DNA from 3 places in the Xenorhabdus bakwenae genome. Region 3 is predicted to be linked to each of the others. Evidence: predicted binding sites of a transcription regulator. Region 3 holds the regulator's gene; each other region holds the start of a gene.
What was found. Region 3 encodes Fur, which represses iron uptake genes when iron is present. Its sites were predicted from a motif close to ATAATAATGAGAACNACTATCAA; they were not measured.
Positions count from the first base shown of each region.

Region 1: the regulator Fur is predicted to act here: its motif matches at 1,454-1,476, upstream of exbB (tonB-system energizer ExbB).
Region 2: the regulator Fur is predicted to act here: its motif matches at 5,842-5,864, upstream of sodA (superoxide dismutase [Mn]).

Region 1 covers NZ_CP119194.1:3,679,490-3,690,628, forward strand. The annotation lists gene exbD (TonB system transport protein ExbD) at 1-201, opposite strand, end outside; gene exbB (tonB-system energizer ExbB) at 208-1,203, opposite strand; partial or broken gene metC (cystathionine beta-lyase) at 1,668-2,862, shown strand; gene PXH59_RS18285 (DedA family protein) at 3,025-3,696, shown strand; gene dkgA (2,5-didehydrogluconate reductase DkgA) at 3,915-4,745, shown strand; gene PXH59_RS18295 (hypothetical protein) at 5,053-5,370, shown strand; gene PXH59_RS18300 (YtjB family periplasmic protein) at 5,378-6,043, opposite strand; gene serB (phosphoserine phosphatase) at 6,160-7,137, shown strand; gene radA (DNA repair protein RadA) at 7,166-8,548, shown strand; gene nadR (multifunctional transcriptional regulator/nicotinamide-nucleotide adenylyltransferase/ribosylnicotinamide kinase NadR) at 9,054-10,280, shown strand; gene PXH59_RS18320 (ATP-binding cassette domain-containing protein) at 10,955-11,139, shown strand, end outside.
Region 2 covers NZ_CP119194.1:3,028,087-3,039,225, reverse strand. The annotation lists gene PXH59_RS15280 (SPOR domain-containing protein) at 1-875, shown strand, start outside; partial or broken gene dam (adenine-specific DNA-methyltransferase) at 965-1,780, shown strand; gene rpe (ribulose-phosphate 3-epimerase) at 1,839-2,513, shown strand; gene PXH59_RS15265 (phosphoglycolate phosphatase) at 2,513-3,235, shown strand; gene trpS (tryptophan--tRNA ligase) at 3,240-4,274, shown strand; gene yiiM (6-hydroxyaminopurine reductase) at 4,335-5,006, opposite strand; gene sodA (superoxide dismutase [Mn]) at 5,136-5,762, opposite strand; partial or broken gene acs (acetate--CoA ligase) at 6,144-8,100, shown strand; gene PXH59_RS15240 (DUF485 domain-containing protein) at 8,240-8,551, shown strand; gene actP (cation/acetate symporter ActP) at 8,548-10,197, shown strand; rRNA gene rrf (5S ribosomal RNA) at 10,277-10,392, opposite strand; rRNA gene PXH59_RS15225 (23S ribosomal RNA) at 10,472-11,139, opposite strand, start outside.
Region 3 covers NZ_CP119194.1:1,743,868-1,755,006, reverse strand. The annotation lists gene PXH59_RS09030 (phytanoyl-CoA dioxygenase family protein) at 1-691, shown strand, start outside; gene PXH59_RS09025 (glycosyltransferase) at 728-1,474, shown strand; gene PXH59_RS09020 (DegT/DnrJ/EryC1/StrS family aminotransferase) at 1,748-2,977, shown strand; gene glnS (glutamine--tRNA ligase) at 3,129-4,796, shown strand; gene PXH59_RS09010 (beta-N-acetylhexosaminidase) at 5,003-7,708, shown strand; gene fur (ferric iron uptake transcriptional regulator) at 7,857-8,306, opposite strand; gene fldA (flavodoxin FldA) at 8,493-9,026, opposite strand; gene ybfE (LexA regulated protein) at 9,201-9,491, opposite strand; gene PXH59_RS08990 (type I secretion system permease/ATPase) at 9,750-11,139, opposite strand, start outside.

The sequences.
Region 1 (11,139 bases), 1.9 Mb from region 3:
CGTCAAAAATACCGGTTTTTCTGGTCGTGGTTGCGGTTTAGCGGTTGATGCCGGCAAATCAACTTTGATATCTACCGTTGCCAATGGGGCTGCCACCATGAAAATAATCAGCAGTACTAACATCACGTCAATAAACGGCGTGACGTTAATTTCATGCAGTTCGCCGTTATCGTCCAAATCTTCATTAAGACGCATTGCCATAATTTATTACCTTGCTTCTGTTTTTTCTGCTTTGCTTTCAACCAGATCAAGATCACGCCCCAGCAACAGGATTGCTTTAGCGGCCATGTCACCCACCTGACCACGGTATGACGAAATAACGCGGGCAAAAACGTTATAAATCACTACCGCAGGGATCGCTGCCACCAGCCCCAATGCTGTCGCTAACAGGGCTTCCGCAATCCCTGGTGCAACCACAGCCAGGTTAGTCGTTTGTGAATGCGCGATGCCGATAAAACTGTTCATGATCCCCCAAACAGTACCAAACAGCCCCACAAATGGAGAAATTGCCCCAATGGTCGCCAGATAACCGTTACCACGCCCCATATGGCGACTAATTGCTGCGACGGCACGTTCCATACGGAACGAAGTTCGCTCTTTAATTCCAACCTTGTCAATGCTGTCAGCAGACAGGGCGCGCTCTGACTGTGCTTCACTCAACAACAGACGACTGACGCTGCGATTGCCAAAATCTGTTGCAATCTTCACTGCCGCATCCAGATTGGCAACGTCAACCAAAGCCAATTGCTCCTTGCACAAACGGCGGCGGGCCATTAAAAGTTCAGCCCCTTTGGAGAACAGCAGCGCCCATGTGATGACAGAAGCAATCACCAGCCCCACCATGACGGTTTTTACTACTGCATCTGCGTTTTGGTACATGCTCCAAACAGATAAATCCGTTGCAAAGCCGCCGGACGGGTTGCCAGAAACGTCTTCACCAGGTGCCGCAACGGTTTCAGTCGTCACGGTTTCTGTCACGGTTACATTTTCCGCTGTATCCGCTGCCACAATTGGCGCATCTGCGGTTGTTGGTGCATCAGTTGTTGGTTCAGCCGCTTGTGGTGCTGCGGAAGATGCTGGTGCTGCCGGAGAAGCGGCTACCTGAGCAGCGGACTGATTTTCTGGTGTGGCTGGCGTGGTGTCAGCCCATGCTGAACTTGTTAATCCGAGTGCCAATAGAATAGAAGCTGTCAAATTACGCATCAGTTAGCCTTACTCTCTTTCTTATAGATTCTGTTACTTAGCAGTGAATCGCGTTTACTCATCTTGCTAATCCTAATATGTCCTGCGTCATGGCCCACTTTTTAACCCTGTATCTTCGCCCTCTTGCAGCCTGGTAACGGCACTGCAAGGTAAATTCAGGAAGATGCGGGTTTCGTTTAAACCCTGAACCATACCTCTTACCTCGAAAGAGGAAAAAGTCCGCGACAAATGATATCAGACATTTGGCGATTTGATAGTAATTATCATTACTATTTAATAAAAAAGTACCACTTAATGATGTTCTTTCATTAATCGATCCTGATTTACCCTCACCCGCTCACCGTGAATTTTCGTCAAGTTACTCGAATCTCTTTGGTAAAACGCCCCAAATCTTTTAACTTGCTAATCATTATTTGCACGATTCTATTTAGAGACAGGCAGGAAATAACTTGGGGAATGATGCCATGACAGAAAAAAAACTCGAAACCTTATTGGTTAGTGCAGGGCGACAAAAAAAGATATACGCAAAGTGCCGTTAATCCCCTGATTCAACGCACTTCATCTGTCATTTTCGATACTGTTGAAGATTTAGAACACGCCTTGAAAAACCGGGCCAGGGGTGAATTATTTTATGGGCGCCGTGGCACACTGACCCATTTCTCTTTCCAGGCCGCGATGGCTGAACTGGAAGGGGGGGCCGGTTGTGCACTCTATCCTTCCGGTACGGCCGCTATTACTCATTCAATTCTGGCATTTGTGGCAACCGGTGATCATGTTTTAATGACAGGGACTGCCTATGAACCTACACAGGAATTTTGCCATCATGTTTTGAAAAAAATGGGGGTTTCCACCGATTATTTTGACCCCACGATCGGAGAAAACATTGCTGCGCTGATTCAACCTAATACCAAAGTTATCTTTCTTGAATCACCCGGCTCCCTGACGATGGAAGTGCAAGATATTCCTGCTATTGTGCGTGCTATTCGACAAGTCAATTCTGAGATTGTCATTATCATTGATAATACATGGGCGGCTGGCGTACTGTTTAAGGCGCTGGAGTTTGGCATCGATATTTCCATCCAATCCGCCACCAAATATATTATTGGTCATTCAGACGGGATGCTGGGCACGGCCGTCGCCAATGCACGATGTTGGGAAACGCTTAGAGAAGGATCTTACTTGCTAGGGCAAATCGCCGATCCCGATACCGTGTATATGGCAAACCGAGGGCTGCGAACGTTAGCGATTCGTTTAAAACAACACGAAGAAAACAGTATCAGAATTGCCAAATGGCTTGCGCAGCGGCCGGAGGTGGCCGAGGTTTATCACCCTGCCCTGCCTTCTTGCCCAGGGCATCAGTTCTTTCAACGCGATTTTACTGGTTCCTGTGGGCTATTTTCTTTTCTCCTGAATACCCAGCTGACACACCAGCAATTTGCTGATTATCTCGATAACCTGAATCATTTTAAGATGGCCTTTTCGTGGGGAGGTTTTGAGTCATTAATTTTGGGCATTCAACCAGAAATGCTGCAACGACTGCGTCAATACCCTTCGCCGCAAAAAGCGGGCACCTTATTCCGTCTCCATATCGGTCTGGAAAATCCACAAGACTTGATTGATGATCTGGAAGCCGGTTTTGCTCGTTTAGCAGTTCGTTAACGTTCACCTTTTAATTGTGGCTATCTCTTTTACTGCGTATTTGCAGATAGCCACGGTTTCCCTGATGCTGATTCAAATCCCCCCCTATCTCATCATTTTGCGGTACACTGAGGCAGATCTGTTTGTTAATTATTTTTACTCGCAAAAGTCACAGGATAAACAATGGAAACGTTAAGCGAGATCGTGCATGCACTCTGGCATCATGATTTTAACCAACTGGCCAATCCAGATGTCATCTGGGTTATTTATGGCGTCCTCTTTGTCACGCTAGTGTTGGAAAACGGGCTACTGCCAGCCGCCTTTTTGCCCGGCGATACTCTGCTGGTGCTTTCCGGTGCTCTGATTGCCAAAGGTGTCTTGAACTTCATCCCTACGGTAGTTCTGCTCACCATCGCGGCAAGCCTGGGTTGTTGGCTGGGTTATTTACAGGGGCGCTGGCTCGGCCATACCCGTATTGTCAAAAACTGGCTGGCTCAACTTCCCTTGCAATATCGCCAACGTGCCAATGTATTATTCTCTAAACACGGCCTGTCTGCCCTGCTTATAGGACGCTTTTTAGCATTTGTGCGTACTCTCCTGCCAACATTTGCCGGTATTTCTGGTCTAAATAATAAACGCTTTCAATTTTTTAACTGGTTAAGTGGCTTCTTATGGGTCATTATTATCGTGGGTTTTGGCTATATTTTGAACCAGATCCCTTTCGTTAAAGCACATCAAGATACGGTCATGAATATTTTGGTGATTTTGCCTGTCATTCTGTTGTTCAGTGGGTTATCCGCTTCTCTGCTGATGTATTGGCGTTATAAGAAAGGAACAGCAAAGAAAAACAAATAACAGGCTGAATGGCATCCCAGGATGCCAATACACGGCAGAATTGGGCGGGTTTACGGCGGGTTTACGGAGGGTTTAAAAGAAAAACGAATCAATAAAGTTATCCACGCCACTCGTCGGTTTTCTGGAAAGTCCGGGCGTAGAAATTTATCTTTCAGATTAGCTGCTTGATGGCAGATCTCTTCCAGCCATAAAAAGTTCCAAACCTAAAGGAGGTAATAATGGGTCAGCAGACAATTATTAAACTCGCTGATGAGAATCACATGCCACAATTAGGGCTTGGCGTTTGGAAAGCGAGTAATGAGCAGGTTGTTAAGTCTATCCATACCGCATTAGAAGTCGGTTATCGCTCCATTGATACAGCCACCATTTTTCATAATGAAGAAGGTGTGGGAAAAGCCTTAAAAGAAACTGATATCCCACGCGAAGAAATTTTCATCACCACCAAGCTCTGGAATGATCGCCACCTGGATGCTCGTGCAGCATTACAAGAAAGCCTGGGCAAACTACAGTTAGATTATGTTGATCTCTATCTCATTCAGTGGCCAGTGCCCGAACAGGATCATTATGTTGATGCATGGAAGCAACTGATTGAACTGAAAGAAGCCGGCCTGACTCGCAGTATTGGCGTCTGTAATTTTCATATCGAGCACTTACAAAAAATAATACAGGAAACGGGGGTGGTTCCCGTCATCAACCAAATTGAACTGCACCCCTTACTACAACAGCGACAACTTCACTCATGGAATGCCACCCATTATATTACAACCGAGTCTTGGAGTCCGTTATCACGGGGCGGAAAAGGCGTTTTTAATTCTTCATTGGTTGAACGTCTGGCATTTAAATACGGCAAAACGCCAGCGCAGATTGTGATTCGTTGGCATCTTGACTGCGGCATGATTGCCATTCCTAAATCGGTTACACCTTCCCGTATTAAAGAAAATTTTGATGTATTTGATTTCAGACTGGAAAAAGAAGACTTAACCGCCATGGCTGAACTGGACATCGGGAAGCGCATAGGCCCAAACCCCGATACTTACAATCAATTCTAGTGAGTAAAATCACCCGCCATAGATTCATCTCTCCATCCCAATGAGCCTGAACGCTGTTCTTTAGCAGGGTTCAGGCCATGTACCTGAATAAAATCCTCTCCATAAAACACAATAATTCATCAATAAAATCAAAAAAATTAATAATAACTATGTTTACTATTTATGTATAAACCATGTTATAGACTTACTTCACATTGCTAAATAACAGGTATATTAAATAGATAATTGAAACACGCAGCGTGCTTATGACAGCGTTCAATCTATCTGCTTACATCAACATTCCAAACAAAAACTTAAGGAAATGATAATGGTTTATGTGGTTATTTCTTTATTAATGCTTATTCCTTTTTTCTTCGCCTTAAAATGGCTCCTGCTGTCACATCGGATCCACCACAACGCAGCGGGGATCTTACTTGCAATCGCAGCGATGGCCTTTCATATGTATATCTTTCGTTTTGACAATATTCCGATTGTGCATATTAATGTTGCTCATCAGCCGATTGTGTTTTATGGCTCAGTCATGATTGCACTTCTACACGGCGTACTCTATTCCATTTGTTTCAAGCGGTATTATGGAAAGAACATTGATAATGAGGAAAGTTATCCGCACAATAACCAACGCTAATGTCACATTACCGTTGGTTATCATCATCTTGTGCTTTACTTTCTGCTTCATCAGAAGATTTAGTATTGGCCGTCAGCAGATAAGGGGATTGTTGCCAGCGACTAGGAGACAGTTTCAGCAAGTTATGAGCCAGAATAAACCCAATCGCCAAAGAGAGCAGGAGCATTATCCTAAGTAAGTTCGTTGTGTTATCGACCTGTTTAGCCTCGGTCGCCAATCGATGTGTATCCAGTGTCAGGCGAAGAAAACCTTTTGGGTGATTTTCTCCTGGTATCGGCACAACAATTTGTTGGTTGAAATAACTACTGGATTTTTTGCCTTCCAACGATAATCGTTCACGAACAGAAACCGGTTCACCCCTTCGTGCTATCTGTGTGCCATTTTCCAGATAGACACTGGCATCCAAAATGCGGCTATTACTCGTTAAGTAATCTAAGTTAGCGATAATCTTTTTATTATTAAGATCTTTGCTACCATTCTCCATATAATCAGACAAGCTGAATGCGACCTGTTTTGCCAATGTTTTCGCCAGATCTTCAAATTGATCCATATGCGCCTGTTGTTGAGAACGGCTGAAATAGGAAACTCCCTGCATCAGCAGTACCAGCAGAGCTATACATATTAATATAATCGCCGTCTTGTGCAGTCTAATTTTTAGCTTGGTTTTTATCATCGTTATCTCGTCCCATGTTCAGAAAGCACATGTTGCCAGATGCGGTAATGATAGGATAGTTTGAAAAGCGTTTTTTGCCTGCACCAAATTATATGGAACTACAGGAGTCAATGTTCATGTCTAATAATCTGGCCTATCGCTATTTACCGGATGAGATCCATAAATGGCCCGGATTACCCCTATCTCTCAGTGGTGATGAAGTCATGCCTCTGGATTACCGGGCAGGAGATAGCGGCTGGTTGCTGTATGGACGTGGTTTGGATAAACAGCGTATCAGCGAGTTCCAGCACCGATTGGGCGCCGCCATTGTGGTGGTCTCTTCATGGCGGATCGATGATTATCAGGTTGTCCGTATTGCCGGTAGCCTTTCGCCGCGCATTAAACGGCAGGCAGATGAGTGCCGTTTGGATGTCGTTCCCTTGGGGCAGATCCCTCGCCTCCGCTCACCTGGCTTATTGGTGATGGATATGGATTCTACCGCTATTCAGATTGAATGCATTGATGAAATTGCCCACTTGGCCGGAGTGGGTGATAAAGTGGCGGAAATCACAGAGCGGGCGATGCAAGGCGAACTGGACTTTTCAGAAAGTCTGCGCGAGCGAGTGGCACAATTGGCAGGTGCCGATGCCTCAATCTTGCAACAAGTGATGGAAACACTTCCGCTTATGCCAGGGCTAACCAGTCTGGTTCGCAAGTTACAATCATTGGATTGGCATGTCGCTATTGCCTCCGGTGGTTTCACTTTCTTTGCCGACAATCTTCGCCAGCAGCTACGCCTTTTTGCCGCAGTCGCCAATCAACTGGAGATAAAAAATGGCAAGCTGACCGGTAAAGTCAAAGGGCCGATTGTCGATGCCAAATACAAGGCAACCACGCTGATAAGATTGGCAAAAGCCCTGAATATTCCTCTGAGTCAAACCGTCGCTATTGGGGATGGTGCCAATGATCTGAAAATGATCCGCAAGGCAGGGTTGGGGATCGCCTATCATGCTAAACCAAAAGTTTACACTCAGGCCAAAGTTGCTATCCGCCATGCAGATTTAATGGGCGTCCTGTGTGTATTGAGCGGTGGTTTGAAACACGAAGAACGCTGACAAAAGTATTATATTGAGGAAGTACAAAGTGGCAAAAGCAGCAAAACGGGCATTTGTCTGTAACGAATGTGGTGCGGATTATCCCCGTTGGCAGGGGCAATGTACCGCATGTCACGCATGGAATACCATTACGGAAGTGCGTTTAGCCGCCGCTTCATCATCCCGCAATGAGCGTTTTAGTGGCTATGCTGGGGACGCTGGGATCAGTAAGGTACAGAAACTCTCTGATATCAGCCTGGAAGAACTGCCCCGTTTTTCAACCGGGTTTATAGAGTTTGACCGGGTGCTCGGTGGTGGTGTGGTTCCCGGCAGCGCCATTTTGATTGGCGGTAACCCAGGCGCGGGGAAAAGTACTCTGCTTTTACAAACCATGTGCCAGCTATCCACCCAGATGAAAACCCTGTATGTGACCGGGGAAGAGTCATTGCAACAAGTGGCGATGCGAGCATATCGGCTGGGTTTGCCGACAGATCAACTGAATATGTTATCGGAAACCAGCATTGAGCAGATTTGTCTGATTGCAGAGCAAGAACAACCTAAACTGATGGTGATTGATTCAATTCAGGTCATGCACATGGCTGATATTCAATCGTCACCCGGCAGTGTTGCACAAGTCAGGGAAACCGCAGCCTACCTGACACGGTTTGCCAAAACCCGTGGGGTTGCCATTATTATGGTTGGGCATGTAACCAAAGATGGCACTTTGGCTGGTCCCAAGGTGCTCGAACACTGTATAGACTGTTCTGTCATGTTGGATGGTGAAGCTGATTCCCGTTTCCGCACCCTGCGCAGCCATAAAAACCGCTTCGGTGCTATTAATGAGCTAGGTGTATTTGCAATGACCGAACAGGGGCTACGGGAAATCAGTAATCCTTCCGCCATTTTCCTGAGTCGTGGCGATGAAATTACCTCGGGTAGCTCGGTTATGATTGTCTGGGAAGGCACGCGGCCGTTGCTTGTTGAAATTCAGGCATTGGTAGATCACTCCATGATGGCAAACCCACGCCGGGTAGCCGTCGGGCTTGAACAAAACAGGCTGGCTATTTTGCTTGCCGTTCTGCACCGACATGGCGGTTTGCAAATGTCTGATCAAGATGTATTTGTGAATGTTGTCGGTGGGGTAAAAGTTACGGAAACGAGTGCTGATCTGGCGTTATTGCTCTCTTTGGTTTCCAGTTTCCGCGACAGGCCTCTGCCCCGTGATCTGGTGGTATTTGGAGAAGTGGGGTTGGCGGGAGAAATTCGCCCTGTTCCTAGTGGGCAAGAACGCATTTCAGAAGCCGCTAAACACGGTTTTAAACGTGCTATTGTTCCTCATGCTAACATGCCGAAAAAATCACTGCCTGACATGAAAGTATTTGGTGTCAAAAAGCTGGCCGATGCGTTATCTGTTCTGGATGATCTGGATTAATACACAATCTGTTATTCTTTTTAGAACTATACCAATCCAATTTCAAGGTGCGTGTTATATTTCCCCGCATAGCGGGGAAATATAAGGCCTCGCGTCGTCTTGCGGATTACAACTTGACGTTTATCGAATATATATAGCCAATAGATTTCAAGTTACTGCTTGAAATCTATTAAACAGCAATCTAAGTATTTTGCCTAATTTGCCAGAATATTCTCTCGCCTGCCATCACATATCAAACGAGGCGGATAATAAAATCATGAATAAATATTTTTATTCATCTTACTTAAATAAAAAATCAAATAGTTAAACACTATACCAATTCAACTTCAAAATGCGTGTTATATTTCCCCACGCAGCGGGGAAATATAGGGCCTCACGTCGTCTTGCGGATTGCAACTTGAAGTTTATCGAGTATAGCTATCAATTTAGCATTTGGTTATTTTATTTTTACCTTTCACGACAAATATGCTACTTTGTTTAGTATACTAAACATAGAGGGGGTTTTATGGCGCAATTTGACTATTTGAAAGAGGCAATCAAACAGGCAGGTTATACATTACAGCAGGTTGCTGATGCCAGCGGAATGACCAAAGGCTATCTAAGCCAACTAATTAATGCAAAAATAAAAAGTCCCAGTGCTCAGAAACTGGCTTCTCTTCATCAATATCTAGGATTAGCATATCCCATGGAAAAGAAAACGGTCGGCGTTGTGTTTGGTAAATTTTACCCATTACATACTGGACATATTTATTTGATCCAACGAGCATCCAGTCAAGTTGATGAGTTACATGTTGTTCTTTGCTATGACGAAGTGCGTGATCGTGAGTTATTCATCAACAGTTCGATGTCTCAACAACCGACGGTCAGTGACCGTCTGAGATGGTTGCTGCAAACATTCAAGTATCAGAAAAGTATTCATATTCATGCAATTGATGAACAAGGAATGGAACCTTACCCAAATGGCTGGGAAACGTGGAGTCAAAGTGTTAACTCGTTTCTGGCAACAAAAAACATCAATCCTAATTATATCTATTCCAGCGAAGCACAGGATGTTCCTCGTTATAAAGAATATTTCGGCGTTGAAACTGTACTTATCGACCCACAACGCTCATTCATGAATATTAGCGGTAGCCAAATCCGTCAGGCTCCTTTCCGTTACTGGGAATATATCCCTACAGAAGTAAAGCCATTTTTTGTACGTACCGTGGCTATTCTTGGCGGAGAATCGAGCGGAAAATCGACATTAGTGAATAAGCTGGCCAATATGTTTAACACAACCAGCGCATGGGAATATGGGCGCGAATATGTATTTTCCCACCTGGGAGGCGATGAAATGGCTTTACAATACTCAGATTACGATAAAATTGCATTAGGCCATGCTCAATACATTGATTTTTCTGTTAAATATGCCAATAAGGTCGCATTTATCGATACTGATTTTGTAACAACACAGGCATTTTGCAAACGCTACGAAGGAAAAGAACATCCTTTCGTTCAGGCGATGATTGATGAGTATCGTTTTGATTTAGTTATTCTTTTAGAAAACAACACCCCGTGGGTTGCAGATGGTTTAAGAAATTTGGGGAGCGAGCGAGATCGCAAAGAATTTCACCATTTGCTTGAAAGTTTGTTGAAAAAAAATAATATCGATTATATTTGTGTCAATTCACCGGATTATGACCAACGTTTTCTACATTGCGTTGAATTAGTGCAACAGATGTTAATGGAATAACTAACCTTTATATATAAAATAGATTACACTCATATTATTATCAAGGTTAATTGATAGTAATTTATTATTCAGTGTAATCTTTATCTTATTATAATTACCTCACCTTAACAATGAGTTAAATGTTTACTTTAGTTATCTTAACAAATGTAATAAAATAAATTGTGATAATAATATTTTTTGATACTTTAATTTTACTGTTTTGACTTGAATTACAGGGAAATAAGTCATTTAATGAACAGGTCTATTGATTTATTTATATAAAATTTATTAGTCACGAATAAACCCACAAATATTCTAAGTGTTTTTATCAATAACGGAGGTAATAAAAAGTAACATTAAAATATTAACGAAATATAAAATGACTTTTCCCTTATTATAAAAGTGGAATAAAAATAGAAGAATTTATGCTATTTTTATTTTTTCATTGTTACCTTAAGCATAATTCATTAATATTATTGATTTTTATTCCAAGACTAAGAAACATCTCATTTATTAGATAGTCATAGTAAATAATAATTGACATAAGATGAGTATATCCTTGATGAAGATGTTTCACATATAGACTATTTTTATTCGTACAATACCGTAGGGATATCAGTATCATTACGAATGAATTTAGACAGCATATGTTTAAGGATAAAGTTTTAATCTTTTAACCTAATTGTGTTGAGAATATGAACTTGAATCAATTTAAATCGATTGAGGTTATCAATATTTCATATGGTTTAACTGATGCTACAGTTAATCATGAAATGATTTCAAATATCACATTTTCTATTATACCAGGTGAAATTACTTTGATAACAGGGCCGAAAGCATCGACTAACCGTACAGTGTTGTCGATTGCATCGGGTATGTT
Region 2 (11,139 bases), 1.3 Mb from region 3:
AGCGCTCCAGAAGCCAGTTCAATCAACCTAAGCTCGCAATATCCCGCCAACAAATAATGATTGGTGTTGGTATTCTGGTACTTTTGCTTCTGATTATTGCTATCAGCTCCGCATTGAAATCACCCACTGAGCATGAAAAACAGCAATCACAGCACAATGCCTCGGAAAAGAGTATTAACCTTTCTGGTTCTGGTTCTTCTTCACTTTCGACCAATTTCCCTGACAGCGAGCAAGAAAACCCGTCAGAACCAACAACTCATGGCGCACGTGAAATCAGTCCGCCACCAATTAATAGTACGCCAAGTAAAGATCTTCCTGCCGAAACTGGGACGGGGGGCTACAACCAGCGCATAGAGTTACCCGGTGATATTACTGATGCTTTAAATCAACAACAAAGCACCATTAATCATTCTGTGCAAAACAATCTGACACAACCGCAGGCCAAACCCACTAAACCAACGGTAACATCACCTGTTGAGCCAAGCAAACCAGAGAAGGTTACGCCACCCAAAATAGAGAATAAGGCCAAAGGAGACAATCACGCCAAAGCAGCTGGTCAATATCAGGCCAATAAAAAGAGCGTCGCCGATGCTGGGGGTGATTTGCTGAAAGCACCCGCAAATCGATTCACACTACAATTGAGTAGTGCCGGCCGTTCTGATACCTTAAGCGCCTTCGCGGAAAAAAATAACATTATAAATTACAAGGTTTATGAAACTAAACGCGATGGAAAAACATGGTTTATCTTGATCCACGGTAGTTATCGTTCTGTTTCTGATGCTAAAAGGGCCATTTCCTCACTGCCTGCTGAAGTTCAGGCTAAAAAGCCTTGGGTCAGAAAACTACAACAAGTTCAGCAAGATCTGAAAAAATAAAACTATTTTGATTAGGCGCTGATATGCTGTCCTAAACAGAGTACAATCTGCGGCTCTGAAATTATTGAATAACTAATTTGACGGCATGAAAAAAAAAACGCGCTTTCTTAAAATGGGCCGGTGGAAAATACCCCTTAGTAGATGATATTAAACATTATCTACCAGAGGGCGATTGCTTGATTGAGCCATTTGTTGGCGCAGGCTCGGTATTTCTCAATACCGATTATGATTTTTACATTTTGTCAGATATCAATAACGATCTGATCAATCTGTACAATGCCGTAAAATCTCGTGCGGATGAATTTATTAGTCATGTCCGTCCATTATTTTCATCGGAGTTCAACACTGCCGAAAACTTCTATCGCCTGCGAGAAGAGTTTAACAAAAGCAATGATCCCTTTCGCCGCAGTATGCTGTTTCTTTACCTGAATCGCCACTGCTATAACGGCCTTTGTCGCTATAATTCACGAGGTGAATTTAACGTTCCTTTTGGCCGCTATAAAAAGCCTTATTTTCCTGAAAATGAGCTTTACTGGTTTGCTGAAAAGTCCCAAAAGGCAACATTCATCTGCCAACATTACGAAATAGCATTGAATAATGCTTCAACGGGTTCGGTGGTTTATTGTGATCCTCCGTATGCCCCGCTTTCGGCTACGGCCAATTTTACCGCCTACCATACAAATAGCTTTAACCTTCTCGATCAGGAAAAGCTAGCACATATCGCCTATTATATCTCGTCTCAAAAAGACATTCCGGTGCTCATATCTAACCATGACACACCGATGACACGAGAATGGTATCATCAGGCTTCCCTTTACATTGTTAAAGCCCGCCGGACAATCAGCAGAAATATTCTTGCCCGCAGTAAAGTTGATGAACTTTTGGCGTTATACTGCCAGAAGTGATTAAGGTTTCCAGTCCCTGAAATAACGGGGATAAAACAATGAATTGGAGAAGATAACAATGAAGAAAGACTTTCTGATTGCCCCATCCATTCTATCCGCAGATTTTGCCCGATTAGGTGAAGATACCGCTAAGGTTCTGGCAGCAGGCGCTGATGTTGTGCACTTTGATGTTATGGATAACCATTACGTGCCAAATTTGACGATTGGTCCAATGGTCTGTCAGGCACTGCGCGACTATGGCATTACTGCGCCCATTGATGTTCACCTAATGGTAAAACCGGTTGATCGCATTATTCCTGATTTTGCCAAGGCGGGTGCAACCTATATTACTTTCCATCCCGAAGCGAGTGAGCATGTCGATCGCACACTGCAACTTATCAAGGAACATGGCTGCAAAGCGGGTTTGGTCTTCAACCCAGCAACACCGCTTAGCTATCTTGATTATGTATTAGATAAGTTGGATGTGATTCTGTTGATGTCTGTTAACCCAGGTTTCGGTGGTCAGTCTTTTATTCCTGAAACACTGAAAAAATTGCATCAGGTACGCAAAATCATTGATGACAGCGGATACGATATCCGTCTTGAAGTTGATGGTGGTATCAAACCCAATAATATTGCTGAGGCGGCTCAAGCTGGCGCAGATATGTTCGTTGCTGGCTCTGCTATTTTCAGTCAGCCAGATTATAAAGCAGTTATTGATGAGATGCGCCGCGAATTATCGAAGGTAGCATAATGAAAAATGACGTCGTAAAAGGAATTCGTGCCATTGCATTTGATTTGGATGGCACACTGGTGGACAGTGCCGGCGGTCTGGCCGATGCTTTGGATCAGGCTCTGATGGCCAAAGGCTTACCCGCTGCGGGCAAAGAACACGTCACCGTCTGGATAGGCAATGGTGCTGATGTCATGGTTGAACGCGCATTAAAATGGGCTGGAGCAGAACTGTCTGCCAAATTGCATAGTGAAACACGCAAGCTGTTTGATACATTTTATGAAACCAGTGTAACCACAGGCAGCCAACTGTTTCCCCAGGTAAAAGAGACCTTGGCAGAACTGGCAAAACACCATTTGCCGATGGCGATTGTTACGAACAAACCCACCCCTTTTATTGCTCCATTGCTGGAATCATTAGGTATCAGTGAATATTTTTCATTAGTACTGGGTGGTGACGATGTTAAAGAGAAAAAGCCTCATCCCGCACCACTCTATCTAACAATGGGTATGTTTGGTTTGCATAAAGAAGAATTGCTTTTTGTTGGTGATTCCCGTAATGATATTTTGGCGGCACAAGCCGCCGGTTGCCCGTGTATTGGCTTAACCTATGGATATAACTATGGCGAGTCGATAGCATCAAGCCACCCAAATTATGTATTGGACCATTTTTCGGATTTACTCCCAATTATTGGACTATCCACTTTGAACCCGTTATCCAGTCTGAAAATACAGGAAGCTTAATAAAATGAATGAACCCACTGCAATAAAACCAAACTCCCAAAAACCTATTGTATTCAGCGGCGCACAACCCTCCGGTGAATTGACCATCGGTAACTATATGGGGGCGTTACGTCAGTGGGTTAAAATGCAAGATGAATACGATTGCATCTATTGCATCGTTAACCAGCATGCCATTACTGTGCGTCAAGATCCCAATGAACTGAAAAAACGCACGCTGGATACGCTGGCACTTTACCTTGCCTGTGGTATTGACCCAAAGAAAAGCACCATCTTCGTTCAGTCACATGTTCCACAACATTCCCAGTTAAGCTGGGTGCTGAACTGCTACACTTATTTCGGTGAACTTAGCCGCATGACCCAGTTCAAGGATAAATCAGCCCGTCATGCAGAAAATATCAATGCCGGCCTGTTTGATTATCCGGTTCTAATGGCTGCTGATATTTTGCTTTATCAGGCTAATCAGATCCCTGTGGGTATTGACCAAAAGCAACACCTTGAATTAACCCGTGATTTGGCGCTGCGGTTTAACGCTTTATATGGCGATATTTTCACTGTTCCAGAGCCATTCATTCCGACAGGTGGCGCACGCGTAATGTCATTGCAAGATCCGAGCAAGAAAATGTCGAAGTCGGATGATAACCGCAATAACGTCATTGCCCTGCTGGAAGATCCTAAATCCGTCGTCAAGAAAATTAAACGTGCGGTTACCGATTCTGATGAGCCACCTTGCGTACGTTATGATCAGGAAAACAAACCCGGCGTTTCCAACTTACTGGATATCCTCGCGGGTGTAACAGGTAAAACTATTCCTGAATTAGAAGCCGAGTTTACCGGTAAAATGTACGGCCATTTGAAAGGAGCCGTCGCAGAGGCTGTCAGTGAAATGCTGACAGGCTTACAGGAACGTTTCCATCATTTCCGTAACGATGACGCCTTACTTAACCAAATCATGGCAGAAGGTGCGGCAAAGGCTCAGGCTCGTGCCCAGGCAACCCTGGATAAAGTCTATGAAGCGGTAGGTTTGATTGCTCATCCGTAACAGCTGACCTTAGATGAATGCCAAAGGGGATCCCATTCTCCCCTTTGGCATATAGATTCCTTAATGACCCAATAAACGACGATTAAAATCCTCGATTTTTCCATGCAATATGCGCTTTTGCATCGTTAGATTCCAACTGGCAGACAGCCCAGCTGCCCCCATTAAACGCCGAAACAGCTCTTCATCAAATGGATTATGAAAAGCAATGGAAATGGCTTCCTTAACAGAAACATCGCTATTACGGCTTAACAGTTTTATCGGTTCACCAGCATTAACCAAACCCGGAGAGATAACACGATATAACCAGCCACAGCGCCCATTACTTTGCATTATCGCAGCAAACTCACTGATATTTGTAATAAAATTGAGTTTATAACAAGGAGAGCGTGGTTGAGTTACTTGAATCAGAGCTTCATCCCATTGGAAAATATCACCAATATAGACATTATCTTCTGTCATTCCTTCTGTGGATATATTCTCACCAAACAAGGGAGAGACAAATAATTCCATCAATTCAGGAAATTGCCTTTTCCAAAATAGGTAATGTTCTCTTGGATAATGGCAAAGTGCACGATCAGCGCCACCATGAAAACGAGTTTCCGCTTGTTCATCGCCTTCTAACCCAAGAGAGGTTAGCTGTAAACGACCATTCACCACCAGTTTATTGATCGCACTGAAACCCAGTGTTTCTGACGATGATATTTTGCCTCTATATATTTGTGGATAATACATTCTTTATTCCCTCTCAATGAGCTGGTGAAGATGAACACGTATTATCCTGGCATAATAGCCAAGATTACAGGCAATAAAAATGCTGGTCACAGCGATGACCAGCATTCTTGTGAAAAAATAATTGAAAGATTATTTCGTTTTTTCTTCGTAACGTTTTGCCGCTTCATCCCAGTTGACTACATGCCAAAATGCTTTGATGTAATCAGGGCGGCGATTCTGATATTTCAGGTAATAAGCATGTTCCCATACATCCAGACCCACAATCGGGTAACCAGAAGCACCGGCTATTTCTTCACCCATCAGTGGGCTATCCTGATTGGCTGTTGAAACAACTGCAAGTTTGCCATCTTCTTTCAGTACCAACCAAGCCCAGCCAGAACCAAAGCGAGTTGCTGCCGCTTGTTCAAATTTTTCCTTGAAACTGTCGATACTGCCAAAATCACGCTCAATCGCGGTTTTCAAGGCACCATCCAAGACTGTACCTAATTTTAAACCCTGCCAAAACAGGCTATGGTTTGAGTGACCACCTGCATTGTTGCGAATAAAAGTGCGTTTATCGGCTGGAATTTTATCAAGCTGCTGAATGAGATCATCGATATCAAGTTTGCTTAATTCCGGGAAGGTTTCCAGAGCAGTATTCGTGTTAGTAACATACGTCTGATGGTGTTTAGTATAGTGAATTTCCATCGTTTGTTTATCGAAATGAGGCTCTAGCGCATCATAGGAGTAAGGTAGAGAAGGCAATGAATGGCTCATATCATATCTCCAGTTATTTAGAATTTAGAATATATAAAGCTCACACCTTGTGAACAACATGATTATTATAGTGAATTGAACAATAATGAAAATGATTATCAATTCCATGTTATTACTATGGTTTCCTTTATACATTCACGTTTCATGCCTCCTCATAGATAAAAATATCAATAATAAACTTAAATAACAGAATATAAATCCAATAAAAATAATAAACTCATTACTTAGTATTGCTTAATATCTACAGCATTAAATGATCATTCCATAAAATTCATTCTCTTTATTGCGTGATCTTCCGCGCAAAAAAGAAACAAAAACTCTTCTCATACTTTAGTTAACCTTGTTTTGACATAGTATTAACAATTGCAAGGAGATAAAAATATGACTCAAATAATCAAGCATCTTATTCCTGCTGATATTGCAGATACAGCCCTGATAAGCAAGCAACAGTACCTACATGACTATCAAAGGTCATTGCAAGACCCAGAGGGCTTCTGGGGTGAAAAAGGTAAAGTAGTTGACTGGATTAAGCCTTACACCAAGGTCAAAAATACCTCTTTCGATCCTGGGCATATCAGCATCCGTTGGTTTGAAGATGGCACCCTGAACTTAAGTGCCAACTGTCTTGATCGCCATTTGCAAGAGCGAGGTGATCAAACCGCCATTATATGGGAAGGAGATAATCCCGCAGAATCCCGCCATGTTACCTATCGAGAATTACATCATGACGTCTGCCAATTTGCTAATGTGTTGAAAAAACTGGGGATCAAAAAAGGCGATGTTGTTGCTATCTATATGCCAATGGTGCCAGAAGCCGCCGTCGCAATGTTGGCCTGTGCCCGTATCGGAGCGATCCATTCCGTCATTTTTGGTGGTTTCTCTCCTGATGCCATCGCGGGCCGAGTTATCGATTCCAACGCTAAACTCGTGGTTACCGCAGATGAAGGCTTGCGAGCGGGCCGCACAATCCCATTGAAAAAAAATGTCGATGAGGCTCTGAACCATTCTGACGTGACTAGTGTAACTAATGTGGTTGTTTTCAGACGTACCGGAAATACCAAAAACTGGAATGACAATCGTGATTTATGGTGGCATGAACTGACCGAGAGTGTGAGTGCTGAGTGTCCTGCTGAAGAAATAGGTGCCGAAGATCCATTATTCATTCTTTATACTTCAGGCTCTACAGGTAAAACCTAAAGGTGTCCTGCATACGACTGGTGGTTATTTAGTCTACGCGTCTTTAACGTTTAAATACACGTTTGATTATCGACCGGGGGAGATTTACTGGTGTACAGCCGACATAGGCTGGGTAACAGGGCATAGCTACCTGCTATATGGACCTTTGTCTTGTGGTGCCACGACGCTAATGTTTGAAGGTGTCCCCAACTATCCCGATGTTAACCGTCTTTGTCAGGTGGTTGATAAGCATAAAGTGAATATTCTTTATACTGCGCCAACCGCCATCAGGGCATTGATGGCCGAAGGTGATAAAGCCATAGAAGGAACTAAGCGTACGTCATTGCGCATTATGGGTTCTGTGGGCGAACCCATTAACCCAGAAGCATGGGAATGGTACTACAAAAAAATAGGCAACAGTAAATGTCCTATCGTAGATACATGGTGGCAAACCGAAACCGGTGGATTCATGATCACACCGCTACCAGGCGCTACCGATCTCAAAGCAGGCTCCGCCACTCTGCCATTTTTTGGTATTAGTCCGGCCTTGGTTGATAATTCTGGAGAAATTTTAGCGGGTGTGAGTGAAGGCAACCTAGTTATCACGGATTCCTGGCCAGCACAGGCACGAACTTTGTATGGCGATCATGAGCGTTTTGAACAGACTTATTTTTCCACTTTCAAGGGAATGTATTTCAGTGGCGATGGCGCTCGACGTGATGAAGATGGCTATTACTGGATCACTGGCCGTGTTGATGATGTTCTGAATATTTCAGGCCATCGTTTGGGAACCGCAGAAATTGAATCAGCCTTAGTTGCATACCCCAAAATCGCTGAAGCTGCTGTTGTTGGTATCCCCCATCATATCAAAGGACAAGCTATTTACGCCTACGTCACGCTAGTTCATGGTGAAGAGCCTTCCCCTGAATTGTATACCGAGGTCAGAGATTGGGTTCGTAAAGAAATCGGCCCAATTGCAACGCCTGATATCCTTCATTGGACAGACTCTCTGCCCAAAACACGTTCCGGGAAAATTATGCGGCGTATTTTGCGCAAGATTGCTTCTGGTGATACCAGTAACTTAGGAGATACCTCCACGCTGGCCGATCCGGGAGTTGTTGAAAAACTGCTGGAAGAAAAGCAATCCATCAATATGTCGTAAAACATATGCGCCGTCGTAAGGCGGCCTGATAACGCATCACCAAAAGTGCGGAGCCGTACAGGGACCTGGCTAATAGTCAAATTCCCTCGGATATGGTGGGCTTAAGGTGTGACGTTTAAAATCAACAGGAGATACTCCAATGAGTGACGGCATTTATCAAGAGATTGAAAATAATCCCCGCTTTAAGGAGTTAGTTAAGAAGCGAGGGCGTTTTGCCTGGCAGTTATCCATCATTATGTTAGTGCTTTATGTTAGTTTTATTTTCCTTATTGCTTTTGCTCCTGAATGGCTTGGGACACCACTTCATGAAAACACCAGTATGACACGGGGAATTCCTGTAGGAGTTGGGATCATTTTCATATCTTTCATACTGACCGGAATTTATGTAATCAGGGCGAATGGTGAATTTGATCGTCTGACGTCAACTATTCTCAACGAGGTGAGAAAATGAAAAAAATCGTATTACTATTTTCTTTCCTCTTCCCTATCCTAGCTCAAGCAAATACCATTTCAGGTAATGTAGAAAAACAACCGTTGAATATTCAGGCAATTATCATGTTCCTGTTATTCGTCGGGTTAACGCTTGGTATTACTTACTGGGCTTCAAAGCGGACTATTTCACGTTCAGATTACTATACCGCTGGCGGACGTATTACTGGTTTCCAGAATGGTATGGCAATAGCAGGTGACTATATGTCAGCCGCCTCGTTTCTGGGAATTTCAGCGTTAGTTTATACCTCTGGCTATGATGGGTTGATCTATTCCATTGGCTTTCTCGTTGGCTGGCCAATAATTCTATTCCTCATTGCCGAAAGATTAAGAAATTTGGGGCGTTACACCTTTGCGGATGTCGCTTCTTATCGGCTGAAGCAACGTCCCATCCGTACCTTATCCGCAATGGGTTCGTTAGTTGTTGTTGCGCTATATCTAATAGCTCAGATGGTCGGAGCCGGAAAACTGATCGAGTTGCTATTCGGATTAAATTATTACGTCGCTGTTGTCTTGGTCGGTATTTTGATGGTGCTTTATGTCTTATTTGGCGGAATGCTGGCGACAACATGGGTTCAGATTATTAAAGCAATTCTGTTGCTGGCAGGAGCAACATTCATGGCTTTGATGGTCATGAAAGTAGTTAATTTCAATTTTCATACCCTGTTTAAAGAAGCCATTGCGGTACATTCTCTTGGGCCTGCCATTATGAGTCCTGGCGGATTGGTATCAGATCCTATCTCTGCACTCTCTTTAGGATTGGCATTGATGTTCGGTACTGCAGGATTACCCCATATTGTCATGCGGTTTTTTACCGTCAGTGATGCTAAAGAAGCCCGTAAAAGTGTTTTCTATGCAACAGGCTTTATCGGCTATTTTTATATCCTGACGTTTATTATCGGATTTGGTGCAATTCTATTGGTCAGCGCCAATCCTTCTTTCAAAGACACAACTGGCACATTAATTGGTGGTACAAATATGGCTGCTGTCCATCTGGCAAATGCCGTTGGCGGTGATTTTTTCCTTGGTTTTATCTCTGCTGTTGCTTTTGCCACTATTTTAGCTGTAGTAGCCGGGTTAACATTAGCAGGCGCTTCCGCAGTATCCCATGATCTCTATGCCAATGTGATTAAACGGGGAAAAGCTAATGAGCGAGATGAGCTAAAAGTCTCCAAAATTACCGTCGTTATTCTGGGAGTGGTTGCCATTGGCTTGGGTATTTTATTCGAAAAACAAAACATTGCCTTTATGGTCGGTTTGGCTTTCTCCATTGCCGCAAGTTGCAATTTCCCTATTATTTTATTGTCTATGTACTGGAGCAAGCTGACTACACGTGGAGCGTTAGTTGGCGGATGGTTGGGGTTACTGACAGCAGTTGTATTAATGATTCTAGGCCCTACGATCTGGGTTAGCATTCTTGGTCATGAGAATCCAATTTATCCTTATGAATACCCAGCTCTGTTTTCCATGTTTATCGCATTTATCGGAGCTTGGTTATCTTCGATTACCGATACTTCGGCACAAGGAATGCAGGAAAGGGAAATGTTTCGCAGTCAGTTTATTCGTTCACAAACGGGTATTGGTATGGAACAAGGAAAAGTGCATTAACTTATGGTTAATTATTTCGGTTTTTCCTAAACGCAAAAAAAGCCATCCGGTGACGGATGGCTTTTCTGACTAAATGAATGTCTGGCAGTGTCCTACTCTCACATGGGGAGACCCCACACTACCATCGGCGCTACGGCGTTTCACTGCTGAGTTCGGCATGGGTTCAGGTGGTCCCACCGCGCTATTACCGCCAGACAAATTCTGTCTTCAATCCCGAACAAGCTGTTTTTTATTCTGAAACCCTCTCAAATCCCCAAAACACCTTCGGTGTTGTCAGGTTAAGCCGCACGGCTCATTAGTACCGGTTAGCTCAACGTCTCGCAACGCTTACACACCCGGCCTATCCACGTCCTCGTCTCGGACGGTCCTTCAGTACCCTCAAAGGAGTAAGGGAAGACTCATCTTAAGGCAAGTTTCCCGCTTAGATGCTTTCAGCGGTTATCTCTTCCGCACTTAGCTACCGGGCAATGCCATTGGCATGACAACCCGAACACCAGTGGTGCGTCCACTCCGGTCCTCTCGTACTAGGAGCAGCCCCTTGCAATCTTCCAGCGCCCACGGCAGATAGGGACCGAACTGTCTCACGACGTTCTAAACCCAGCTCGCGTACCACTTTAAATGGCGAACAGCCATACCCTTGGGACCTACTTCAGCCCCAGGATGTGATGAGCCGACATCGAGGTGCCAAACACCGCCGTCGATATGAACTCTTGGGCGGTATCAGCCTGTTATCCCCGGAGTACCTTTTATCCGTTGAGCGATGGCCCTTCCATTCAGAACCACCGGATCACTATGACCTGCTTTCGCACCTGCTCGAGCTGTCACTCTCGCAGTCAAGCTGGCTTATGCCATTGCACTAACCTCCTGATGTCCGACCAGGATTAGCCAACCTTCGTGCTCCTCCGTTACGCTTTGGGAGGAGACCGCCCCAGTCAAACTACC
Region 3 (11,139 bases):
TTTTTATGATAAAAATATTCGTTCTCGCTCAGGAATTGATGAAATGGGACGAATTCCTTTTTACCATCATCAAACGTTATGGGATAATCGGCAAAATCAAATAATTTATTCGGTTTATGAAAAAATATTCGGGACAAAAGATCTATTGGTAAGCATTGATAGAGTCAACATGAATCCTCCCGTTAATGAGGATTGGAAATATGAAGGATTTATTCATTGGGATATTGATGTTTCAACGCGGCCATTGGAAAGGAAAATACAAGGTTTATTAAGTTTGACGGATGATGATGGAAACGCGGGTGGGTTCCAATGTGTCCCTGGGTTTCATAAAGTGATATATGAATGGTTATCCAAACAACCTGAAGGATATAATAGCAGGTTTCCAGATACGACAGGAATGAAAATTGAGTCGATTCCATTAAAGGCGGGTGATTATGTTATTTTTCATGGTGCATTACCTCATGGAAATAAACCCAACCTTTCTAATAAACCTCGGTTGGCTCAATACTTTTGTTGTTTTCCACGCACTGAACTTACTGAACAACAAATTTCAGAGAGAATTTCGGCCTATCAGAAAGGATTACCGACTACCTCTATAACAGGTAAGCCTTTCCCCACTAAGAAAGTAGAACAGCAAAGTACATCTGATATTAACTTAACAACATTAGGTAAATTATTGCTGGGGCTTTAATCATATTAACTCTAAGATGTTATAATGGAGAATAAAATGCATCATGTAGAGAATAATATTGATGTTTCAATTGTTTTGCCTAGGTATAATGAAAATTTTTTCATTATTGAAAAAACGATACAGCGTATCAGGAAGCTCCAAGAGATATTGAATGTACAAGTTATCATTGTCAACGATTCAAATAAAAATAACTTCCATGATCCCGATATTGTTAAAATAAAGAAGCAGTATTCTGACGTTATAGTTATCTCCAATTGTGGTAATTATGGTAAAGGGTATAGCATTAGGCGGGGAGTTGATCTGGCCATTGGGAAATATATCTTTTACACTGACATTGATTTTCCAATAAAAGAGAATGACTTTTTCAATGCATACCAAAACATTGAAACATCTAATATTGATTTAGTTATTGGAGAGAGGTTCTCAAAAAATAAATCAAGGGCTAATTTGTATCGTAAAATAACAAGTAAATTATTTTTGAAATTGGTTAATTCCTTATTAAAGTGTGAGGTTTCTGATTCACAATGTCCATTCAAAATGATAAGGTCAGATCTGGCAAAAGAATTATTTTCTAAGCAAAAAATCAAAGGATATGCATTCGACGCTGAAATTATTTACCTGGCAAACAGGCTTTCTAAGAAACTATATCAAATTCCTGTTTCCTGGGAGGATACAAGGGAGAATTGGAGTTTGGTGAAAACATTGGCTAATTATAGTGTTATGATTTTAAGTGTTTTTTCCATTAAAATTTATTGGATTGTCAATGATCCTAAAATACTATAATGGGTATTTAGTCAGTGTTTTCTGATTTAAACATTATCAGGCACACAAAAATAATGCTTCCCAGCCATGCAGTTGCATCTATTGTAACATGTGGATATTTCGGAATTATGATTGGATCTGCTTTAATCGGATTTATTGCGTATGATTTTGATTTGTAAGTCGCGTTTTATATATTATCTGTTGGTGCATTAATTATGCTGTTAAATGCCAGTTTAATAAGAACACATTGATTTAATGAAAATTTATTTACTATAAAAATTAAGGAGTATTATTATGAATTTCCCTCAATGGCCTTGCTTTGCAGAAAAAACACTTAACGATATTCAAATGCCACTTTTATCTGGTCAGGTTAATTATTGGACCGGAAAGAAAGGTATGGAGTTTGAAAATAAATTTGCTGATTGGATTGGCGCAGAAATGGCGATTTCCTGTAATTCAGGTACTTCCGCCGTTAATATTGCAGTGGGTGCATTAAATATTGGCCCAGGCGATGAAGTAATTGTTCCTTCTTACACCTTTATTGCCACCTCTTTTGCGGTTTTACAATGTGGGGCTATTCCTATTTTTTGTGATACGACAGAAGAACACACGATTGATCCTAACAAAATTGAGGCACTGATTACGTCCCGCACCAAAGCGATTATCGTTGTTCACCTTTATGGGGTGGTATGCGATATGGATCCGATTATGGCTATTGCCCGTAAGCATAATCTTAAGGTGATAGAGGATAGCGCTCAATGCTTAGGTGGAAAATATAAAGGAAAATCGGTTGGCACAATGGGTGATCTTGGAACCTTTAGCTTCTGCCAGTCAAAACATTTTACGACGGGCGGAGAAGGGGGCATGGTCGTCACCAATAATACCGAAATTGGTTGGGAATGCCGAGCCTATCGCGATCATGGCTTTGATGTGAGAAGAAAATTTGATCTTCTCGCCTTGGAAGAAGTTTCATGGCATGTACATAATCGCATTGGTTACAACTATCGGATGACTGAAATCCAATCGATCATTGGAATTAATGAATTGGAGCGATTCGATAATTGGAATATGAAAAATCGTCAGCAATATGCCAAGATTTACGATGAAAAATTCGCCAATATCGATTTGATCGGTAGTTTGCCGTTGAATTCCGAAGATAGATGCAATGCTTACTGGTTATATCCGATAGTGTTTGATTTGCACAAATTGGATTGTACGGCTGAGGTCATTTTAAGTGACTTGAAAAAGATAGGTGTTCCTGCATTTAAGATCCAATGGCCAGAGGCTTATGGGGAAAAAGTATTCAAAGAATTGCGTGGCTTTGGCTCAGTGAATTTCCCTTTCCATTCGACAGAATACACCTCACCGGAATCGGTCAATTATCTCGATGTGGTGTGTGAAACCGCACGTTCTTTATTACCCAGAACGATCAGCCTGTATTTGCATCCTAGCTGGGATGAAAAACATATTGTTTATTGTGCAGATCAATTAATTGCGGTATTGAATAATCATCGAATTGGTTGATTTTGTAGCGGGAAGACGCAGTTGCTTCCCGCTTTTACACTCTAACTTCACCCATTCCGCCATTTCCCACGAACAAAGTATTGTTTCTCGGTTCAGCTTATTAGATTATAGAAGGTTATGTTAAAGCGCTTTTTGCATTGAGGAAAAAACGATGAGTGAGGCAGATGCCCGCCCGACAAACTTTATTCGTCAGATTATTGACGAAGATCTGGCAACAGGTAAACATACATCCGTACATACCCGTTTCCCACCTGAACCTAATGGTTATCTGCATATTGGCCATGCCAAATCGATCTGCCTGAATTTCGGCATCGCTCAAGACTATCAGGGACAATGCAACCTACGTTTTGACGATACAAATCCCGTCAAGGAAGATATTGAGTACGTTGAATCGATTAAAGCTGACGTTCAGTGGCTGGGATTCCAGTGGAGTGGGGATATTCGCTACTCGTCTGACTATTTTGATACCCTGTATCAATACGCCATTGAATTAATCAATAAAGGTCTGGCGTATGTCGATGAACTGAGTCCTGAAGAGATCCGCGAATATCGCGGTACTTTAAAAGAGCCGGGCAAAAACAGTCCGTATCGTGATCGCAGCGTAGAAGAAAACCTGGCCCTGTTTGAAAAAATGCGTGCTGGTGAATTTGCCGAAGGCAAGGCATGTTTGCGTGCCAAAATTGATATGGCATCCCCGTTTATGGTTATGCGTGATCCGGTCATCTACCGTATCAAATTCGCAGAGCATCATCAGTCAGGTAATAAATGGTGCATCTACCCGATGTATGATTTCACGCACTGTATTTCCGATGCGCTGGAAGGGATCACCCATTCCATCTGTACACTGGAATTCCAGGATAACCGCCGTTTGTACGATTGGGTATTGGATAACATTACGATTGATTGCCATCCACGCCAGTACGAGTTTTCTCGCCTGAATCTGGAATATACGGTGATGTCCAAGCGTAAGCTTAACCAGTTGGTGACAGAAAAGATTGTTGATGGTTGGGATGACCCACGTATGCCAACTATCTCTGGATTACGTCGTCGTGGTTATACTGCGGCTTCTATCCGTGAGTTCTGCTGCCGTATTGGTGTGACTAAGCAGGATAACAACGTTGAAATGGCAGCTTTAGAATCCTGTATCCGTGACGACCTGAACGAACATGCACCACGTGCGATGGCGGTGCTTGATCCGGTGAAACTGGTGATTGAGAACATGCCGGAAGGTGAAGTTATTCTGACAATGCCTAACCATCCGAATAAACCAGAAATGGGCAGCCGTGAAGTGCCGTTCAGCCGTGAACTGTACATTGACCGTGCAGATTTCCGCGAAGAAGCAAACCGCCAATATAAGCGCTTGGTTCTGGGTAAAGAAGTACGCCTGCGCAATGCGTATGTGATTAAAGCAGAACGTGTTGAGAAAGATGCAGAAGGCAATATCACCACGATTTATTGCCAGTATGACGAGCAAACCCTGAATAAAGATCCCGCCGATGGACGCAAAGTTAAGGGCGTCATTCACTGGGTAAGCGCTGCACACGGCGTACCAGCGGAATTCTATCTGTATGACCGTCTGTTCAGCGTGGCGAACCCAGGGGCAGAAGATGATTTCTTGTCTACGATCAATTCAGGATCTCTGGTGATCCGTAAGGGATTTGTAGAATCAGGGTTGGTAAATGCATTGCCGGAAATAACCTATCAGTTTGAGCGTGAAGGTTATTTCTGTGCTGATAGCGGCCTCTCAAGTGCTGAACATCTGGTTTTTAACCGCACAGTTGGCCTGCGTGATACTTGGGCAAAAATCTCACAAGAGTAATAACCTCACTCCGTACACAAAAAAGCGTGATTATTTTCACGCTTTTTTTACTTAATAGCCGCGTAATGAAAATTAACTCCTTCCGCTAAGATTAAAAATTGCCTTATAGTCACATATTATATAGGGTTATTGCCTGATCAAACTTGTACATTATTTATCCCAGAATTTACCCATCGAAAAAATAATAAGTTCGGACGAGGTAATTTATGAAACCCATTAAATTACGTACCTTGGCAGCCTTCATCACGGCAGTTGGATTTATCGGCAGCGCCCATACAGAAATGACATCGGCAATGTCGCCGCAGGACTCAATGTCATCACAACAGATCGTGGATTTACTGAGCCAGTTAAAAGTCAATTTCAACGTCATTGATAATCAGGCGGGTTCACATGGTACAGATTGTGCCATTCTTGGTGCTGATTCGGCGGCCTGTAATCGGGTCAACATCATCTTGAGCAATGGTGATCAGGCAATCAACGCTTCTGATTGGGCGCTCTATTTTCACAGTATTCGCCAAATACTGAAACTGGACCATGATCAATACAAAATCACTCCTATTACGGGTGATTTACATAAACTGGAACCGACGAAAAAATTTACGGGCATCAAAGCCAATGAAAAGGTTGTGCTACCGATTATTGGTGAATATTGGCAGATTTACAGTACAGATTTTATGCCGCGTTGGTATGCGATTTCCGGTGATGCTGCGCCCAAAGTATTGGTAAATACCGATACTGAAAACATCAGCCAATTTTTATCTGATCTGGAAGGTGAACAGTGGAAACGGACCACAACGGATAACAATATCCTGATGACGCCAGAAAACCGCTTTGCCAACAACCAGCAGGTGGCAACAATCAGTGAAGATAAGCTGCGGGGGCAGATTATTCCGACACCGAAAGAACTTTCCATTTATTCTCAGGATGTGGATTTATCCCGTGGCGTGAAATTAGAGTTGGGTGGATTGAGCGGTGAATCTATTAAGGTGATCAGGGAGCGTTTCAACGCTCATGATATTCATTTAACCGATAACGGTTATCAAATAGCGACCCAAATCAACGCAGACCAATTGACTAAACCTTGGCGAGCAAAAGGCGCATATTCACTGGAAATTACCACTAAAGGGACACAAATTGTCGCATTTGACCAGTCTGGCGTATTTTATGGCCTGCAATCACTGTTTTCCTTGCTTCCCGCCAATGGAACGCCAAAGATTGCGACACTGACGGCAAAAGATGCCCCACGGTTTGAATATCGTGGCGTGTTCCTTGATGTTGGACGAAATTTTCATAGTAAAGAAGCCGTTTTGCGTCTGCTTGATCAAATGTCCCACTATAAGCTGAACAAGTTCCATTTTCATTTGAGTGATGATGAAGGCTGGCGTTTGGAAATCCCGGGCTTACCGGAATTGACAGAAATCGGCAGTCAACGTTGCCATGATTTGAGTGAGACCCGGTGCTTATTACCACAATTAGGATCAGGGCCAGACAGCAACAATATGGGAAGTGGTTATTTTAGCCGTCAGGATTACCTTGATATTCTGAACTATGCCAAAGCGCGCCAGATAGAAGTTATCCCAGAAATTGATATGCCCGCCCATGCTCGTGCCGCGGTGATGTCAATGGAAGCGCGTTATAAGCAGCTTATGGCACAGGGCAAAGAGCGGGAAGCCAATGAATATCGTCTGCTTGATCCGACAGATACCTCGAAGACAACCTCCGTGCAATTCTATGATCGCCACAGTTATCTTAACCCGTGTATGGACTCTTCAACGCGGTTTGTCGATAAAGTGATTAGCGAAATTGTTGCCATGCATAACGAGGTCGGTCTGCCGTTGAATACATGGCATTTTGGTGGGGATGAGGCGAAAAATATTCGTTTGGGCGCTGGATATCAGGATAAAGATGGACTGATTGTGCCAGATAAGGGGATTATCAACCGGAAAATTGAAAACAAGCCGTGGGCAAAATCTCAGGCTTGTCAGAAAATGATAGCGCAAGGTGTCATTAAAGAGGTTGATGAACTTGCCAGCTATTTTGCCATTGAAGTCAGCAAAATCGTCAATAACCGTGGTATCAACACCATGCAGGCATGGCAGGATGGCCTGAAACATGCCAAATCGGCAAAAGATTTCGCCACTAAACAGGTTGCGGTGAACTTCTGGGATACCCTGTATTGGGGAGGTTATGATTCTGCCAGTGACTGGGCGAATAAGGGCTATCAAGTTGTGGTTTCCAGCCCCGATTATCTCTATCTGGATATGCCATATGAAATCCATCCGAAAGAGCGAGGCTATTATTGGGCGACCCGCTTTAATGATGAGGCGAAAATTTTCAGCTTTGCCCCGAACAATCTGCCACAAAATGCTGAAACCTCGATGGATCGTGATGGCAATGACTTTAATACCCATAGCAATAAACGCTGGCCCGGGGCTTATGGTATGTCGGGGCAATCGTGGAGTGAAACCGTGCGTACCGATGAACAAATGGAATATATGATCTATCCACGCTTACTGTCGCTGGCGGAACGGGCATGGCATCAGGCGGAGTGGGAGCAGAATTATCAGCAGGGCAGGGAATATAAAGGCGGAATAACGCATTATGTTGATACGGCTCTCCTGCAACAAGACTGGGAACGCTTTGCCAATCTGCTAGGGCAGCGTGAACTGGCTAAACTGGATAGCGCGAAAATTTTCTATCGTTTGCCTGTACCTGGCGGCAGAATTGTTTCTGGAACACTGGAAGCGAATATCGCATTACCGGGGGTGGTTATTCAATACTCATTGGATAATGGAAAAACATGGCAGGCTTATCATGACAGACAGCGGCCTCATGTCAGCGGCAATGTGAAAATTCGTTCTGTCAGTACTGATGGAAACCGTTTTAGCCGCATAGATGAAGTTAAATTCTAACGATTTTTTGAGGTATGAGGGCAATAAATTGATAAAGCAACCTGCCGATTAGCGTGATAATTAATCGGCAGGTTGCTTATTCAGACAAACAACTTATTCAGATGAATAAATAGCGGAAGCGAATGACTTTATTGTCAGCGCTTGTTTATCATGCTTTTGCATCATGAAGCGAGTTATCTTTGCGGCAATCACCATCAGCACAGTGACCATATAAATAAAGACTGTGGTTTGAGAGCTTAATTCCATAGCGTTCAGCGATGTTTTTCTGACGCTCTTCAATGAATTCATCACTAAATTCAATGACCTTTCCGCAGTCGAGACAAATCAGATGGTCATGATGATGTTGCTGGGTGAGTTCAAAAACCGATTTGCCGCCTTCAAAATTGTGACGTGTCACAATGCCGGCGTCATCAAACTGGTTCAACACGCGATAGACAGTGGCGAGGCCAATCTCTTCACCGATATCAATCAGCTTTTTGTAGAGATCTTCCGCACTGACATGATGGCATTCTGGGTCCTGTAACACTTCCAGAATTTTCAGTCGTGGAAGCGTTACTTTAAGTCCAGCATTTTTCAATGCTTTATTGTTGTCGGTCATGCGGATTCAATCCTGTAACTTGAGTTAAGTGAACTTATGATACTTGGGGGTATCGTGAGGGAATCATGATTCTGTTTCACGTTGCTGATTATAGGCATGGATATTAAAAATGAAAACCATGCCTATTCATATATCATGACACATTATGCAAGAATAATCCTGCCTGAAAGGGCTTTTCTCTTCTTATTAAACGCCGAGGATCTCTGACAGGCTCATTTCAGTCTTGATCTGTTGTACCCAGGCTTCAACGCGCTCATCCGTCAATTCTGGTTGACGATCTTCATCAATGGCCAGGCCAATAAAGTGGTTATCATCGGCCATGCCCTTAGAGGCTTCAAAGTGATATCCTTCGGTTGACCAGTGGCCTACAATAATGGCACCACGAGGTTCAATAATATCACGAATGGTGCCCATAGCATCACAGAAGTATTCTGCATAATCTTCCTGATCACCACAGCCGAACAAGGCAACCAGTTTTCCTTCGAAATTGATCTCTTCCAGTGTTGGGAAGAAATCATCCCAGTCACACTGAGCTTCGCCGTAATACCAGGTTGGGATGCCAAGCAGCAAGATATCGAGGGCTTCAATGTCTTCTTTGCTGCTTTTGGCAATATCGTGGACTTCAGCAACATCAGCACCGCCCAATTTTTCTTGGATCATTTTGGCGATGTTCTCTGTGTTGCCTGTATCGCTGCCGAAGAATATACCTATTATTGCCATAAAATGGGTTAACCTCTTGTTTTATTTGTGTATTAAGTCTATACACATCACGCTGAAATCAGCTGGAAAAATGTCAGTTTCAGTAACATGAAAAGCGTTATTCTGACCAAACATCCATGACAAATCTGTCAGATTTGTGTGGTGACACCGCTTCATTGTGTTTAATAAAAGCCGTTAATCGGCAAGGTGATTTTTTTCTGTCAGTTGGGCTAATAACATTTGTTCAATCAATTCACTGCGGCTAATGTTGCGCTGTTTTGCCAGATGGTTTAGTGCATCAACGGCATCTTCATTAAGTTTGAGTTCCACTCGACGCAATCCTCTGACTTTATCTCGTCGCAACTGGTTGCGTTTATTGATCCTAAGCTGTTCATCCCTGGACAGCGGATTTGTTTTAGGTCGCCCGGGCCTGCGTTCATCTGCGAACAAATCCAGTGTGGTGCGATCAGTTTGTTCTTTTGCCATAAATTCAATTGATAATGGGCGTGTACCAATAATATAGCGGGCAATAATACCTTAGCTGGACGCGTGTCGCTACTAGTTGATGAGAGAGATTGTTGGAATGGCTCAAACGACATTTACATTTAGGATCGAGGATATCCCTGACCCGAATGATATCGGGTGACTGTTCTTAGTCGAGTGGTGAGAGAGACTTGCTTCATGATGAAAGGCATTCTCAAGCGAAACAAGTCTCCTATTTTCAATACATTTCTTTTTCAGTCATCACTTCGTTTGTTGATACCAAAGTTGTGCATATAAGCCATTTTGCTGCACCAGAGCATCATGTGAACCTGATTCAGCGATGTTTCCCAAATCTAAAACGAAAATCTTATCGGCATGGCGGAGAGTATTTAGTCGGTGAGCAATGCTGATCACCGTTCGGTTGCGGCATATCTCAGCCATATTGCTCATGATGGCCGCTTCGGATTCATAATCCAGCGCGGAAGTGGCTTCATCGAGGATTAAGATCTTGGGATCACTCAGTAACGCCCTTGCTAAGGCGATACGCTGCCGTTGTCCACCAGAAAGATTCCCCCCTTTTTCACCAACCGGATGCGCAAATTTACGGGGAAACGCATTAATGAAATCAACCGCGCCCGCTAAGGCTGCTGCCCGATAAACTTCTTCATCACTGGCATTGGGCTTGCACAGGCGGATATTATCCGCAATGCTGCCGGAAAACAGAATACTCTCCTGCAAGACCACACTCATATTACGGCGCAATGATACTGGGTCGGCAATGGCTAAATCCATGCCATCCACCAAAACCTGACCGTGTTGTGGCACATATAAGCGCTGCAACAAGCGGGTCAATGTACTTTTGCCGGAACCTGATGGCCCTGTAATACCAATAAATTCTCCGGCTTTAATTTCCAGTGACAAATTTGCCAGCACTTCCGGCGTATCTGCATGGTAACGGAAGCGGATATTGCGAAATTCAATCTGGCCTGCCAGTTCGGGTGCTGATGCCAGCCCTTGTCTACTGCTTTCCATTGGCTCATCAAGAATATCACCCACCCGCCGCAGAGCGATCAGGGTATGCTGGAAGTCTTGCCAGACTTGCGCCAGTCTCAGGATGGGTTGGGTAACGTGCCCCGCCAGCATATTAAAAGCAATTAATTCACCCGGGGACAAATCTCCATCAAGTACGCTCCGGACTCCCCACCACAACAGCAAAGCAGCAACCACTTTTTGGATCAGCTCAATCCCTTGTCCCGCTGCCAGCCCGCTTTTTTGGGCGGTAAAGCGCTGGATTAACTGCTGGCTCAGTACCTTTTGCCATTGGTGCAAAAAGCGCTTTTCAGTGGCAGTCGTTTTGATGGTTTCAATCCCCGTGACCGCTTCTGTCAGGAAGCTGGTGGCATTGGCATCGGCTTCATACTCTTTTTCTACCTTGCGCCGAATAATGGGACCGACGGCGATCCAGAGCAAGAAATAGAGCACCAGAGAACTGATGACAAGGCATGTCAGCTGGGAAGAATAATGAAACATCACGCCCAGAAACAGAATGATGAAAATCAGGTCAAGCAACAGCATCAGGGTAGAACCGGTCAAAAACTGGCGGATCTGCGCCATTTCCCGAACTCTGGCGATAATTTGCCCTGTTTGCCGT